DNA from 3 places in the Rhizobium sp. N621 genome. Region 1 is predicted to be linked to each of the others. Evidence: predicted binding sites of a transcription regulator. Region 1 holds the regulator's gene; each other region holds the start of a gene.
The links. The regulator PhoB, encoded in region 1, activates phosphate uptake and scavenging genes when phosphate is short. The targets are predictions, from matches to a motif close to TGTCATNNANCTGTCAT.

Region 1 (4,280 bases):
TGCCGCGCTCGGCCTCGCTGGTCGGCGGCCTGGTGCTGACGCTGATGACCCTGCCGACGATCATCATCGCCACCCGCGCCGCACTGCGCGCCGTGCCACCGTCGATCCGCGCCGCAGCCCTCGGCCTCGGCGCCTCGAAGATGCAGATGGTGTTCCACCATGTCCTGCCGCTCGCCATGCCCGGCATCCTCACCGGCACGATCATCGGGCTGGCGCATGCGCTCGGCGAAACCGCGCCGCTGCTCCTGATCGGCATGGTCGCCTTCGTCGCCAATGCGCCGACGACGCCGCTCGATCCCTCGACGGCCCTGCCGGTCCAGGTCTATATGTGGGCGAACGAGGCCGAACGTGCCTTCGTGGAACGTACTTCGGGTGCCATCATCGTCCTGCTCCTGTTCCTGATCGTCATGAACATGGGCGCCATCCTCTTGCGTCGTCGCTTCGAGCGCCGCTGGTAAACGGAGTAGATATCATGAACATGCTGACGGAAGCTGCAGTTGAAAAGGCGCTGGATCAGAAGATGAGCAACGTCCCGTATAAAATGATCGGACAGGATGTCTCCGTATACTACGGCGAGAAGCGTGCGCTTTTCGACGTGAACCTGAACATCCGCGAAAACACCGTAACCGCCCTGATCGGCCCCTCGGGCTGCGGCAAGTCGACTTTCCTGCGAAGCCTCAACCGCATGAACGACACGATCGAGGGGTGCCGCGTCACCGGCAAGATCACGCTCGACAGCGACGACATCTATGATCCGGATATCGACGTCGTCGAACTTCGCGCTCGCGTCGGCATGGTTTTCCAGAAGCCGAACCCGTTCCCGAAGTCGATCTACGAAAACGTCTCCTACGGACCGCGCATCCATGGCCTCGCCAAGTCGAAGGCCGATCTCGACCAGATCGTCGAGACCAGCCTGCAGCGCGCCGGCCTCTGGAACGAGGTCAAGGACCGCGTGCACGAGTCCGGCACCGGCCTCTCCGGCGGTCAGCAGCAGCGCCTGTGCATCGCCCGCGCCGTTGCCGTCAGCCCTGAGGTCATCCTGATGGACGAACCCTGCTCGGCGCTCGACCCGATCGCCACCGCCAAGGTCGAGGAACTGATCCACGAGCTGCGCGAGAACTACACGATCGTCATCGTCACCCACTCCATGCAGCAGGCCGCGCGTGTCTCGCAGCGCACCGCCATGTTCCACCTCGGCAACCTCGTCGAGGAGAACGACACCGACAAGATGTTCACCAACCCGGACGATCCGCGCACCCAGGACTACATCATGGGTCGCTTCGGCTGATTGCGGCAATCCGAAGCCTTCCCGTTATTCGAGGACAAAGCCCCATGGCATCGACACATATTTATTCTGCCTATGATGATGATCTGAAGTTCCTCTCCAGGCGGATTTCCGAAATGGGCGGCCTGGCCGAGCAGATGGTCGCCGAATCCGTCCGGGCGCTGGTCAACGGCGATACGGCGCTGGCGCAGAAGGTCATCTCCGACGATGTGATCCTCGATCACACCGAGCGCGAGATCGGCGACAAGGCGATCGTCACCATCGCCCGCCGCCAGCCGATGGCCGCCGACCTGCGCGAAATCATGGGTTCGATCCGCATCGCCGCCGACCTCGAACGCGTCGGCGACCTCGGCAAGAACACCGCCAAGCGCGTCATCGCCGTGCAGAGCACCGGCGTTCCGCGCAAGCTCGCCCGCGGTCTCGAGCACCTGTCCGAGCTGGCGCTCGTCCAGCTCAAGGAAGTGCTCGACGTCTATACGACGCGCGCCGCCGACAAGGCGACCGCCATCCGCGAGCGCGACAACGAGATCGATGCGATGTACACCTCGCTGTTCCGCGAGCTCTTGACCTACATGATGGAAGATCCGCGCAACATCACGAGCTGCACGCATCTGCTCTTCTGCGCCAAGAACATCGAGCGCATCGGCGACCATGCCACCAACATCGCCGAGACGATCTACTACATGGCGACGGGCGCCCAGCCGGAAGGCGATCGTCCGAAGGATGACAGCGCCAACACCGTCGGCGCCGCGACGGAATAATCGTTCCGAACGAGCCGCCCGAGCCCGCCGCCCGGACCAGTCACTTGCGTGCGCGCCCGTTCGGGGCGCGCAAAGAGGTCGCAGCCAATTTCTGAATTTGCGCAGGACGCCTGGTTAAATCGTCCCGGTTTAAGGCTTGTGCGCGAGGAGACGGACACGCATGATCCCGAGAGTCGCAGTTGTTGAAGACGAGGAAGCGCTCAGCGTGCTCCTTCGCTATAATCTCGAAGCGGAAGGCTTTGAAGTCGATACCATCCTGCGCGGCGACGAGGCCGAAATCAGGCTTCAGGAGCGCACGCCCGATCTCCTCATCCTCGACTGGATGTTGCCCGGCGTCTCCGGCATCGAACTCTGCCGGCGCCTGCGCATGCGGCCGGAAACCGAGCGGCTGCCGATCATCATGCTGACGGCGCGCGGCGAGGAGAGCGAGCGGGTGCGCGGACTGTCCACCGGCGCCGACGATTATGTCGTCAAGCCCTTCTCGACCCCCGAACTCGTCGCCCGCGTCAAGGCGATGCTGCGTCGGGCCCGTCCCGAGGTGCTGTCCTCGGTGTTGAAATGCGGCGATATCGAACTCGACCGCGAAACCCATCGCGTTCATCGCAAGAGCCGCGAAGTCCGCCTCGGCCCGACCGAATTCCGCCTGTTGGAATTCCTGATGTCGTCGCCGGGCCGCGTCTTCTCGCGCTCGCAGCTGCTCGACGGCGTCTGGGGCCACGACATCTATGTCGATGAACGCACCGTCGACGTCCATGTCGGCCGCCTGCGCAAGGCGCTGAATTTCTCCAACATGCAGGACGTCATCCGCACCGTCCGCGGCGCCGGCTATTCGATGGAGGCCTGAGGCTGAGGGAGTGTGTGGTCGGCGTTCCCGCCGGTGCAGCCTTTCCCAGGCCCTTCATTGCACCGGCGCGGCGTATGAGCGGGCACCACCTCACCTCTGTCATCCAGGCACCACCTCTCCTCTCCGTCATCCCAGGGCTTGACCCTGGGATCCATGCGGCTGGCGCTGCGGGAGGAGCGATGGCATTCAAATGCAGGGAAATTATCGAAGCCGAGTGCCTGGTCGTGGATCCCAGGGTCAAGCCCTGGGATGACGGAATGCGTGGTCGGCTTTGCTGCCAAACACAAAGGTCGCTTCCCCACTCTAATCACAAAAAACGGGCTGCTCGGCCCGTTTCTCACTCTCGACGATGTCGCCCGCTCAGCTGACGCGCGCTGCCGCCCGGCGGCGTTCGTTGATCGGCTGATAGGCAAGCTTCTGATGATAGCTGCAATAGGGCGAATTGTCAGGGGATTCGCAGCCGCAGAAGTGGAAATCGTCCTTCAGCGGATCGCCGACCGGCCATTTGCAGGTGCGTTCGGTCAGTTCCGTCAGGCCGAGGCGGCGGGAAATCGGCACGACCACGTTGCCCTTCGGCACGTATTCCATTTCCTCGACCGTTTCGATCTCGATCTCTTCCTTCAGCATCGTTGCGCCCTGCTGGCGGGTAACGGTGCGGGTGGTGATCCGGGAGGCGTAGTTCGGCGCGCGCGGCGCCGATGTCTGGCGCTTCGGCGTGCGCGCCGCCGTCGCCGTGCCGCCGGCCTTGGCACGACCCGGCAGGTTCAGCCGGTGCACCTTGCCGATAACGGCGTTTCGGCTCACGCCGCCAAGCTGCGCAGCAATCTGGCTGGCGCTCAGTCCCTCGGCCCAAAGCTTCTTGAGTTTCTCGACCCGCTCGTCTGTCCAGTTCATGCCCTGTCTCCACCGTTTGCGTTGGTGATGGCAGAATCCCTCACCGTTGTCCCGGAAGCCTCCGAAACAAGAAACGCTTGATCAATTTTGGTGACTAGTTCCGCCGCATGCAGTCTAGTAATTGAACTTTAACCTAGTGTGAGGCTGACTCCGTGACAAGAGTCGCGGGAATCCGGATGAATCGAATTTCAAGTTTTCCCCAACTTGCTTCCTCTGCGTGTCATTTCTGCAATAATGCCTGTTGAAGGCCGAAAGTGCCCCTGTACAAGCTTGCTGCATACGCTAAGGCCGCAGTTTTGTTGACATTGCAGCGCGAAAAGGAAATAGTACCGCTCGCCGCCGAAAGGCGGCATTTTTGATTTTTCGGACCTGGTTTCGTTAGCCGGAGTCCGTGCAGGACAACACTGAACGGGAGACCCGCGCCATGGCTGAAGCCGCGCCGCTTTATGACACCTATTCTCGCGCCCCGCTGCGGTTCGAGCGAGGCGAGGGCGTA
Region 2 (4,280 bases), 1.9 Mb from region 1:
GACGCTGACGGCGCAGCCGAAGCGGATAAGCGTCCAAGCGCTGAAGCGCCGATTGAGACGCTTCGACAGAAAGAACACCGTCACCTCCGAGGCAACGCCGGCGCTCCAGAGCAGGCCGACTTGCGTGCCGGAAAAGCCGAGCTGATGCCAATAGATCGAGGAAAAAGCATTAAGCACCGCATGGCTCGACTGCTGGATGGCGACGCCGATCAGAAGCAGCAGCAAATGCGGCTCGCTCAGACCGCGCCCGGTGGCGGCCGGAAGATCGATCGGCTGGCCGCGCCGCCGCGTCGGTCCGATCCGCGGACAGAAGATCGCCATCACCACGGTCATCGTGAAGCCGAACACCATCACGACGAGCACCATGCCGCCGCCCCACCGGCCGATCAGCTGACCGCCGAGGAGCGTCGAGATGATGAAGGCGATCGACCCCCACACCCGCATCGATCCATAGTCGAGCCCCCAGCGGCGCACACCCGAAATGACGATCGATTCGACGACCGGCAGATAAGGCGCGAAGGTGGCGCCCTGCAGCGCGAAGACGATCGTCACCGGCCAGAAGCTCGTCGTCCAATAAAGTGCGATTGCGGTCAGCAGCGACAGGCCGCCCGACCACAGCAACACGTCGGCGCGCTCCTTCAGGCGGTCGGCGATCATGGCGACGACAGGCGCCACCAGAACACGAACCACCATTGGTATGGCAAGGATGATGCCGATTTCATGGTCGCTGAAACTGTGGGTTTCCAGCCAAACGGGGAAGAACGGCAGCACGACGCCGTTGACGAGCAGCGGCGCGCAATAGGACAGCGCGCTGAGCAGCCGGAAGCGCTGCGGCGCTCCCTCACCCGAGGAATGTTGAGCGGGAATCATGGGTGGACCTGAAGGAAACTGGACGTTGTCCTAACACACCACCCGGAAAGCGACTATTGCGAGAAATAGCCGTCCGGAAACGTTTTAAGAAATAAATTGGGCCTGTCACCTCGCGGTAACGGCTAAATTGCTGGAGAGCCGCCGCGACTGCGACGGCGCCAAAATCAAGCCGCCTGCGGGGCGAGTTCCGCCTCTTCGGGACGCTCGACGGCGGTAAGCGCCGGTACGGCGGTGGCAAGCGCCCGCCAGGTGATCAGTTCGAAGGTGCCGTCGGCATGTTCGGCAACCGCCGTGCAGCTTTCCACCCAGTCACCCGTGTTGATGTAGCGAATGCCGTCCATGTCCTGGATGATGGCGTGGTGGATGTGGCCGCAGATCACGCCGTCGGCGCCGCTCTTGCGGGCCTCTTCGGCCACGACGCGCTCGAACTCGCCGATGAAATTGACCGCATGCTTGACCTGCAGCTTCGCCCAGGCGGAGAACGACCAATAGGGCATACCGAGGCGGCGGCGTACGGCCGCGAGCAGGATATTGATCCGAATCGCCGTATCATAGGCCCAGTCGCCGAGATAGGCGAGCAGGCGGGCGTTGCGGACGACGACGTCGAACTCGTCGCCGTGCAGGATCAGGTATTTCTTGCCGTCCGCGCCGTCATGCATCATACGCTCGACGACCTCGATGCCGCCGAAATGCATGCCCGGGAAGTCGCGCAGAAATTCGTCGTGATTGCCCGGGACGTAGACGACGCGCGTGCCCTTGCGCGCCTTGCGCAGCAGCTTCTGAACGACGTCGTTGCAGACCTGCGGCCAATACCAGCTGCGCTTCAGGCGCCAGCCGTCGACGATGTCGCCGACGAGCACGATCGTGTCCGCCTCGTGGTAGCGCAGGAAATCCAGCAGGAAATCAGCCTTCGCGGCCTTCGAGCCGAGATGGACATCGGAAATGAAGAGCGTGCGGAAATGTCTGGGTTCCATCATGTCTATCACGAGCTGCCGCTCATGCCCCATCTTTCATCTAGCCTTCCAAAACCAGACTCGTGTTTCAGGAAGATGACAAGCTGGGGAAAAGCCCTTCAGACTCCACCCATTCCGTCCGGATGGTAAACGCCGATCTCGTCGGTGGCGAAGCTCGCAATACCGACATCGGAAATCCGATCATCATAATTTCTCGCCGCGATGTTCCGGATCTTTCCCGTATACCGAGAATCAAATTAACAGCAGCTGCCGATCAAGGCGTAACCTGGGGGATTGATGATGCGCGCCCACACCGCGACAATAATGATTTCTATTGCACTGCTTGCAGGCTGCGCACCGACGCAGCAGGACTATGATGCGACAGTCACGCTGCTGCAGGGCAGCGCGAGAGCGAGAAATGAGTTCGTCAAAGTGTGCGCAAAGGATTTCGATGCAAATGCGCGTCGCACCGCAGGGATCGTGACAAACGCCTCCGACAAGGACGCTCCGAGGGTCGCCTGCCAGCGATATCTGACGGCCGCGACCTCCGGTCGCGCCACGTATCAGGATCTGCTCGACATCAAGGCTCACCGGTTTACGCCAAAGCTCATCAAGATCTTCCAGGGCCGCTGATAGCCCGGAAGACGCCCTCTCGCTCGTCGATTTTGAAACCGACGTGAACAAGTTCGACGGGCCAAGCGGATTGGGGGGGGGGAGCGGCCACTGGACACTCGCCCCTCTTTCGGACGGCGATGTTGCCCTGCCGATCGAGCGCGTTCATGATGACGACGATTTCATATCCGAAAAAGCGGGATGGCCGATGCGTCTCTTTCTCGTTCGCCATGGCGAATCCCTCGGCAATATCAACGAGCAGGCCTACCGCCAGTTCGGCGATCATAACGTGCCGCTGACGGAATGGGGCTATCGCCAGGCAGCGGAGGCAGGCGCTGTCATCGCCTCGTACCTGAGAGGGTTGCCGAGCCAGGGATTTCAGAAGCTGCATATCTGGTATTCGCCGTTTCTGCGCACGCGCCAGAGCAAGGATGCGCTGCTCGAAGCGCTGCCGGAAAACATCGTCGGCGATGTCAGGGAAGATTATCTCCTGCGTGAGCAGGATTTCGGCCTCTTCACCGAAATATACGACCATGCCGAGCAGAAACAGAAATTCCCCGAGGAATTCGAAAAATGGGCGAGGCTGCGCAATAATAGCGGCAAGTTCTATGCGCGGCCGCCGGACGGCGAAAGCCGGGCAGATGTGGCGCAGCGGGTGCGTCTCTTCCTCCAGACCGTCATGCGCGAGGCCGAAAGCGGCAACCACAATGTCGCGATCGTCGGCCATGGCGTCACCAACCGGGCGGTCGAAATGAATTTCCTGCACCACTCCGTCGATTGGTTCGAGCGCTCCGACAATCCTGGGAATTCCGACGTCACGCTGATCGAGGGAACGCGTCTGCAAGGCTACGACACCACACTGCTGCACCAGGCCGCCGACCGGCAGCCGGGACAGGAGGACAGACTGCGCGATGCATATGGCGCTGATGTGACGATGACGCCCGAAGCGCGGCGGATAGACCCCTCCCCAACCCCTCCCCACAAGGGGGAGGGACTAACGAGCGGCATCAACGGTGATAAACCCCGGCCTCTCCGCGGATGAAACGGTGAGTTAAAGAAGGACGGTGCGGCATCCTAGCCCCTCCCCCTTGTGGGGAGGGGTTGGGGCGGGGTTTTCTACGCTCTTCACGCAGCTCGCACCGCCGCCATCGGCTTCACGTTCTGATTCATCCGGAACAGGTTGTTGGGATCATAGCGCAGCTTGATTTCCGAAAGGCGCGCATAATTGGCCCCGTAAGCCATTTCGACCCGGTCGGTCTCGTCCTCCGGCATGAAGTTGATGTAGGCAGTACCCACAGCATGCGGCTTGGTTGCCTCGAAAAGTTCGCGCGCCCAGCCAACGCAGTTTCCGTCCATCTCGGTTTCCCGCCAGCGTGCATGGACATTCATGACGAAATGCGAACTGCGCTGTGGAAATGCCGTGGCTTCGGTCGGCACGCGACCGGCGGCGCCGCCAACATGGCCGATGAATATTTCGCATTCCGGCCCCGGCAGCTTCCGCACCGCATCGATGAGAACCTCGATCGCCGCGTCGGAAAGGGAGGCGAAATCCTGGCTCTTCCAATAGTTACGGGCGCCTGGCGTTAGAAGCGGGTCGAATGCCTGCTGCCAGCCGATGAACGGCATTGGGCCGACGATGTCGGCGATCGGCTTTCCGATCCCGCGCAATCCAGCCGCCGCCTTTTCGCCCGCCGCCATGTCCCCGCAATAGCACATGGCGAGCACCACGATCTCCTTGCCATGCCACTCAGCCGGAAGGAAAGGCAGCGGCGGCGCCTGGCGCATCACCACCCAGCAGGTCAGCTCGTCGGGTGCTGTTTCCAGCGCCTCCCGATACTCCCTGAG
Region 3 (4,280 bases), 1.7 Mb from region 1:
CCTCGATGGATATTTCGGGCACGGAAAAGGAATTCGCGGCGCTGAACGGCCATGCGCATCTGATGAAGCCGGCACGCGCCAACGTGCTGCGCAACACTGTCGTCGAGGTCGTCCGCGCCCGCCGCGTCAAACAGGCCTCGGAAGCCGAGATCGCCCGGCTGCGGGCGGAAGCGGCCGTGCCGGCGCCTGCGCTTGCAACTGCACCCGAGCCGCAAAAGCGGGCGGCCGAATTCGTCGATGTGCTGGTTGCCGAAGACAACGAGGTCAACCAGATCGTGTTTACCCAGATCCTGCAGTCGACGGGGCTTTCCTTCCTGGTCGTCAACAATGGGCAGGAGGCGGTCGCCGCCTGGGAAAGCCACACGCCGCGCATCATCATGATGGACGTCTCGATGCCCGTCATGAACGGCCATGAAGCGACCCGGACGATCCGCGAGAGGGAAAAGGGGCAGGGCCACCGGGTGCCGATCATCGGCGTCACCGCCCATGCGCTCGAAAGCGACCGCGAAGCCTGCCTCGACGCCGGCATGGACGATTACATGTCGAAGCCGATCAGCCCGGAACTTCTGGAGGAGAAGATCCGGCTATGGCTCGGCAAGGATGAACTGCAGCCGGAGCGCACCAGCTACTGATCGCCATCAAATGGCAGTCGCAGGATTTATCGGGCGGGCACCTTGGTGCCGCAGAGCATTTCGCGCTTGCCGGCGAAGCCCGTGCGGCGTTCCACGGCAAAGCCGGCGGCGATGAGGTTGCGGCGCACGAAGCCGGCCGCGGCGTAAGTTGCGAAGGTGCCGCCGGCCACGGTCTTTTCGTTAACCGCACGCATCAGCTCTTCCGACCACATGTCGCCGTTGCGCGAGGGCGCGAAACCGTCGAGATACCAGGCGTCGAAGCCGGGTTTTGCCGCGGCGACGCCGTCGAGTGCCGCGCTGCAGACGACGCTGAGCCGCGTCTGGGCATCGAGATCGAGCGAGACGGTTCCGGCAGGCGTTTGCGGCCAGGCCGCCGTCAGCGCCTCGCGTTCCGCATTGATCTCCGGCCAGTGCGAGAGCGCCCGGCCGATCTCTTCGCCGCGCATCGGATGAAGCTCGAAGGAGATGAAATGAAGGTGCTGGCCGTGTTCACGGTGAAGCTTCCATTGCCGCCAGGTCTCGGCGAAGTTCAAGCCGGTGCCGAAGCCAAGTTCGCCGATGACAAAAGCCCGCCGGCCGTTCCAACGCTCCGGCAGGCCGTTGCCGGCGAGGAAGACATGGCCGCATTCCAGACGGCCATCGGTCTGGCAATAAAAATGATCGCCAAAGGCGGTGGAATAGGGCATATCGCCGTCGCGCCATTCGAGCGGCTGCGGCGCGCCCGCGCCAATCTGATCGGGGTTCACGTCTCTCATGGAAAAAGCCGATAGTCCTGCACCGGCGTCCGGTCAATCTTCTTGCGACTTGCTGATCGTCGGCGGCGGCATCATGGGGCTCTGGGCGGCCGTTCATGCCGAACGCTGCGGTATGAGCACCATCCTCGCCGACGCCGTTAGATTGGGCGGAGGCGCGAGCGGCGGCCTGCTCGGCGCGCTGATGCCGCATATGCCGGACCGGTGGTCGGAGAAAAAGCAATTCCAGTTCGATGCGCTGGTCTCGCTCGAAACCGAAATCACCGCGCTGGAAACCGAAACCGGGCTTTCGGCCGGCTACAACAGGTCCGGGCGGCTGATCCCGTTGCCGAAACCGCATCTCAACCGCATCGCCCGCGGCCATTCCGAAGATGCCGAGCGCCACTGGCGGGCTGGCGAGCGCCGCTTCCACTGGCATGTGCTCGACAGGCCGGATGTCGAGGGCTGGGTCGAGGCCTCTGCCGGCGAGAGCGGTTTCGTGCACGATACGCTCGCCGCCCGTGTTGCGCCCCGCTCGTTGATCTCAGCGCTGGTCGCCTTCCTGCGGCGGGCAAGACAGGTGCGCATCATGGAAAATGCCGTTGTCGCCGATCTCAATCCCGATCGCGGGACGGCCGAGATCGGCGGCGAAATCATCACGTTCGGCCGCTGCATCCTGGCCGCCGGCTATCAGTCCTTTCCCGTGCTGCAGGGGCTGACGCCGGGCTTGAAGCAGCCGCTCGGCCAGCCGGTGAAAGGGCAGGCGGCGCTGTTGAAAGCAGATGTCGACCCGGCGTTGCCGACGATCTTCCTCGATGGACTCTATGTCGTCGCGCATGAGGGCGGGCATGCGGCGATCGGCAGCACCAGCGAAAACCGTTTCGACGATCCCCTCTCGACCGATGCCCAGCTCGACGCGTTGATCGAGGCGGCGCGGGCGATCGTGCCGGCGCTCCGCAGCGCCCCTGTCATCGAACGTTGGGCGGGGCTTCGCCCAAAAGCCATCGACCGCGATCCAATGATCGGCCGCCACCCCATCCATCCCCGACTGATCGCGCTGACCGGCGGTTTCAAGGTCAGCTTCGGGCTGGCTCATCGGCTGGCGGAGGCTGCGGTTTGTATCGCAGGCGATAGAGATTGCCAATTTCCGCTGCCGGAAAGCTTCGCGATTTTAAGCCACATCGCGGTCGCTTCACGTTAAACGTGAATTAGATACAGCTGCCTTTCGTTATTCTGTCATGCAAATCACCTATCTGCTTGCGCATCGGCAGCACCGGATTTTACCGGTGCTCACTTCCTTGATGGAGGAAATTGCATGCGCTATGCCATTTGCTTCACGCCTCCGGCGAGCGATCCCCTGTCGCTCATGGCCGCCAATTGGCTTGGCCGAAACGTGTTTTCGGGCGATATGGTGGAGCCTCCGGCCGTCCGCGGCCTCGGCATCCATGAGATCGCCTTTTATACCGCCGTACCGCGGCGCTATGGTTTTCACGGTGTTTTGAAGGCGCCTTTTCACCTGTCCGCCGACGCATCCGAGTCGCAACTCTTGCGCGATCTCATGCGATTTGCCGGGACATACGCCCCTTTCCAGATTCCACGTCTCGAAATCGCCCGGCTCGGCAATTTCTACAGCCTGATGCCGAGCGCCCCCTGTGAGCAGATCCAGTATCTGGCTTCGGCCATCGTTCAGGAATTCGATCGTTTCCGGGCGCCGCTGAGTGAGGCCGATATCGAACGAAGCGATCCCGATGGGTTGTCGGCGGCGCAATTCGCCAATCTGCATCGTTGGGGCAATCCTTACGTGATGGAGGAGTTCCGCTTCCATATGCCGGTGACAGGCCCCATCAACGCGATCGATATGTCCCGCATCGAGCCAGTGCTGGGAACGATCTTCGAGCCCGTCCTGAGGGAGCCGGTGATGGTTTCGAATGTGGCTTTGATGATCGAGGAGGGCACTGGCGGTCCCTTCCGCGTTCACTCGCTCCACCCGATGGGCAAGGTCAGCGCGCGCAGGATCGCCTGAGCAGATGTCGATCTAAGTGGTTGTGTCGAAAAGAGAAATCCTGCTGTGCAGTTTCCGTCTCGACATTCCGGCTGCGGATGATACCGTTCCTTCGTCTTTCAGAAGGTGATTTGATGGTATCCGAGACCTACCCGCGCAATCTCGTCGGCTACGGGCGTCAGACGCCCGATCCGAAGTGGCCGGGCGACGCCCGCGTCGCCGTGCAGTTCGTCATCAATTACGAGGAGGGCGGCGAAAGCTGCATCCTCGAAGGCGATCCGGCGTCCGAAAACCTGCTGTCGGAGATCGTCGGCGCGGCCGCTTGGCCGGGGCAGCGCAATCTCAACATGGAATCGATCTACGAATATGGTTCGCGCGCCGGCTTCTGGCGGCTCTGGCGGATGTTCACCGGTCTAAAGGTGCAGGCGACCGTCTACGGCGTGACGCTGGCGATGGCGCGCAATCCCGAAGCCGTCGCCGCCATGAAGGAGGCCGGTTGGGAGATCGCCAGCCACGGTTATCGCTGGCTGGAATACAAGGATTTCCCCGAGGATCTGGAGCGCAAGCACATTCTCGAAGCCGTGCGCCTGCATACCGAACTCACCGGCGAACGGCCCTACGGGATGTATCAGGGCAAACCTTCCGACAACACGCTGCGACTGGTGCAGGAAGAGGGCGGTTTCCTTTATTCCTCCGATTCCTACGCCGACGACCTGCCCTACTGGGTGAAAGGCGTCGACGGGAAGCCCTTTCTGATCATCCCCTATACGCTCGAAACCAATGACATGCGTTTCGCCACGCCGCAGGGTTTCAATGCCGGCGACCAGTTCTTTACCTATCTCAAGGATGCTTTCGACACGCTTTATCAGGAAGGCAAGGACGGCAGCCCGAAGATGATGTCGGTCGGCCTGCACT

Region 2: the regulator PhoB is predicted to act here: its motif matches at 1,909-1,925, upstream of AMK00_RS12030 (UDP-2,3-diacylglucosamine diphosphatase).
Region 3: the regulator PhoB is predicted to act here: its motif matches at 2,587-2,603, upstream of AMK00_RS15995 (DUF1045 domain-containing protein).

The regions. Positions count from the first base shown of each region.
Region 1 covers NZ_CP013495.1:555,482-559,761, forward strand. The annotation lists gene pstA (phosphate ABC transporter permease PstA) at 1-458, shown strand, start outside; gene pstB (phosphate ABC transporter ATP-binding protein PstB) at 473-1,288, shown strand; gene phoU (phosphate signaling complex protein PhoU) at 1,333-2,046, shown strand; gene phoB (phosphate regulon transcriptional regulator PhoB) at 2,207-2,890, shown strand; gene AMK00_RS02745 (GcrA family cell cycle regulator) at 3,251-3,784, opposite strand; gene AMK00_RS02750 (aspartate aminotransferase family protein) at 4,209-4,280, shown strand, end outside.
Region 2 covers NZ_CP013495.1:2,471,857-2,476,136, forward strand. The annotation lists gene AMK00_RS12025 (MFS transporter) at 1-870, opposite strand, end outside; gene AMK00_RS12030 (UDP-2,3-diacylglucosamine diphosphatase) at 1,035-1,877, opposite strand; gene AMK00_RS12035 (hypothetical protein) at 2,124-2,456, shown strand; partial or broken gene AMK00_RS12040 (histidine phosphatase family protein) at 2,644-3,381, shown strand; gene AMK00_RS12045 (FAD-binding oxidoreductase) at 3,561-4,280, opposite strand, start outside.
Region 3 covers NZ_CP013495.1:3,285,557-3,289,836, reverse strand. The annotation lists gene AMK00_RS16010 (response regulator) at 1-632, shown strand, start outside; gene mnmD (tRNA (5-methylaminomethyl-2-thiouridine)(34)-methyltransferase MnmD) at 659-1,387, opposite strand; gene AMK00_RS16000 (NAD(P)/FAD-dependent oxidoreductase) at 1,386-2,564, shown strand; gene AMK00_RS15995 (DUF1045 domain-containing protein) at 2,679-3,386, shown strand; gene puuE (allantoinase PuuE) at 3,500-4,280, shown strand, end outside.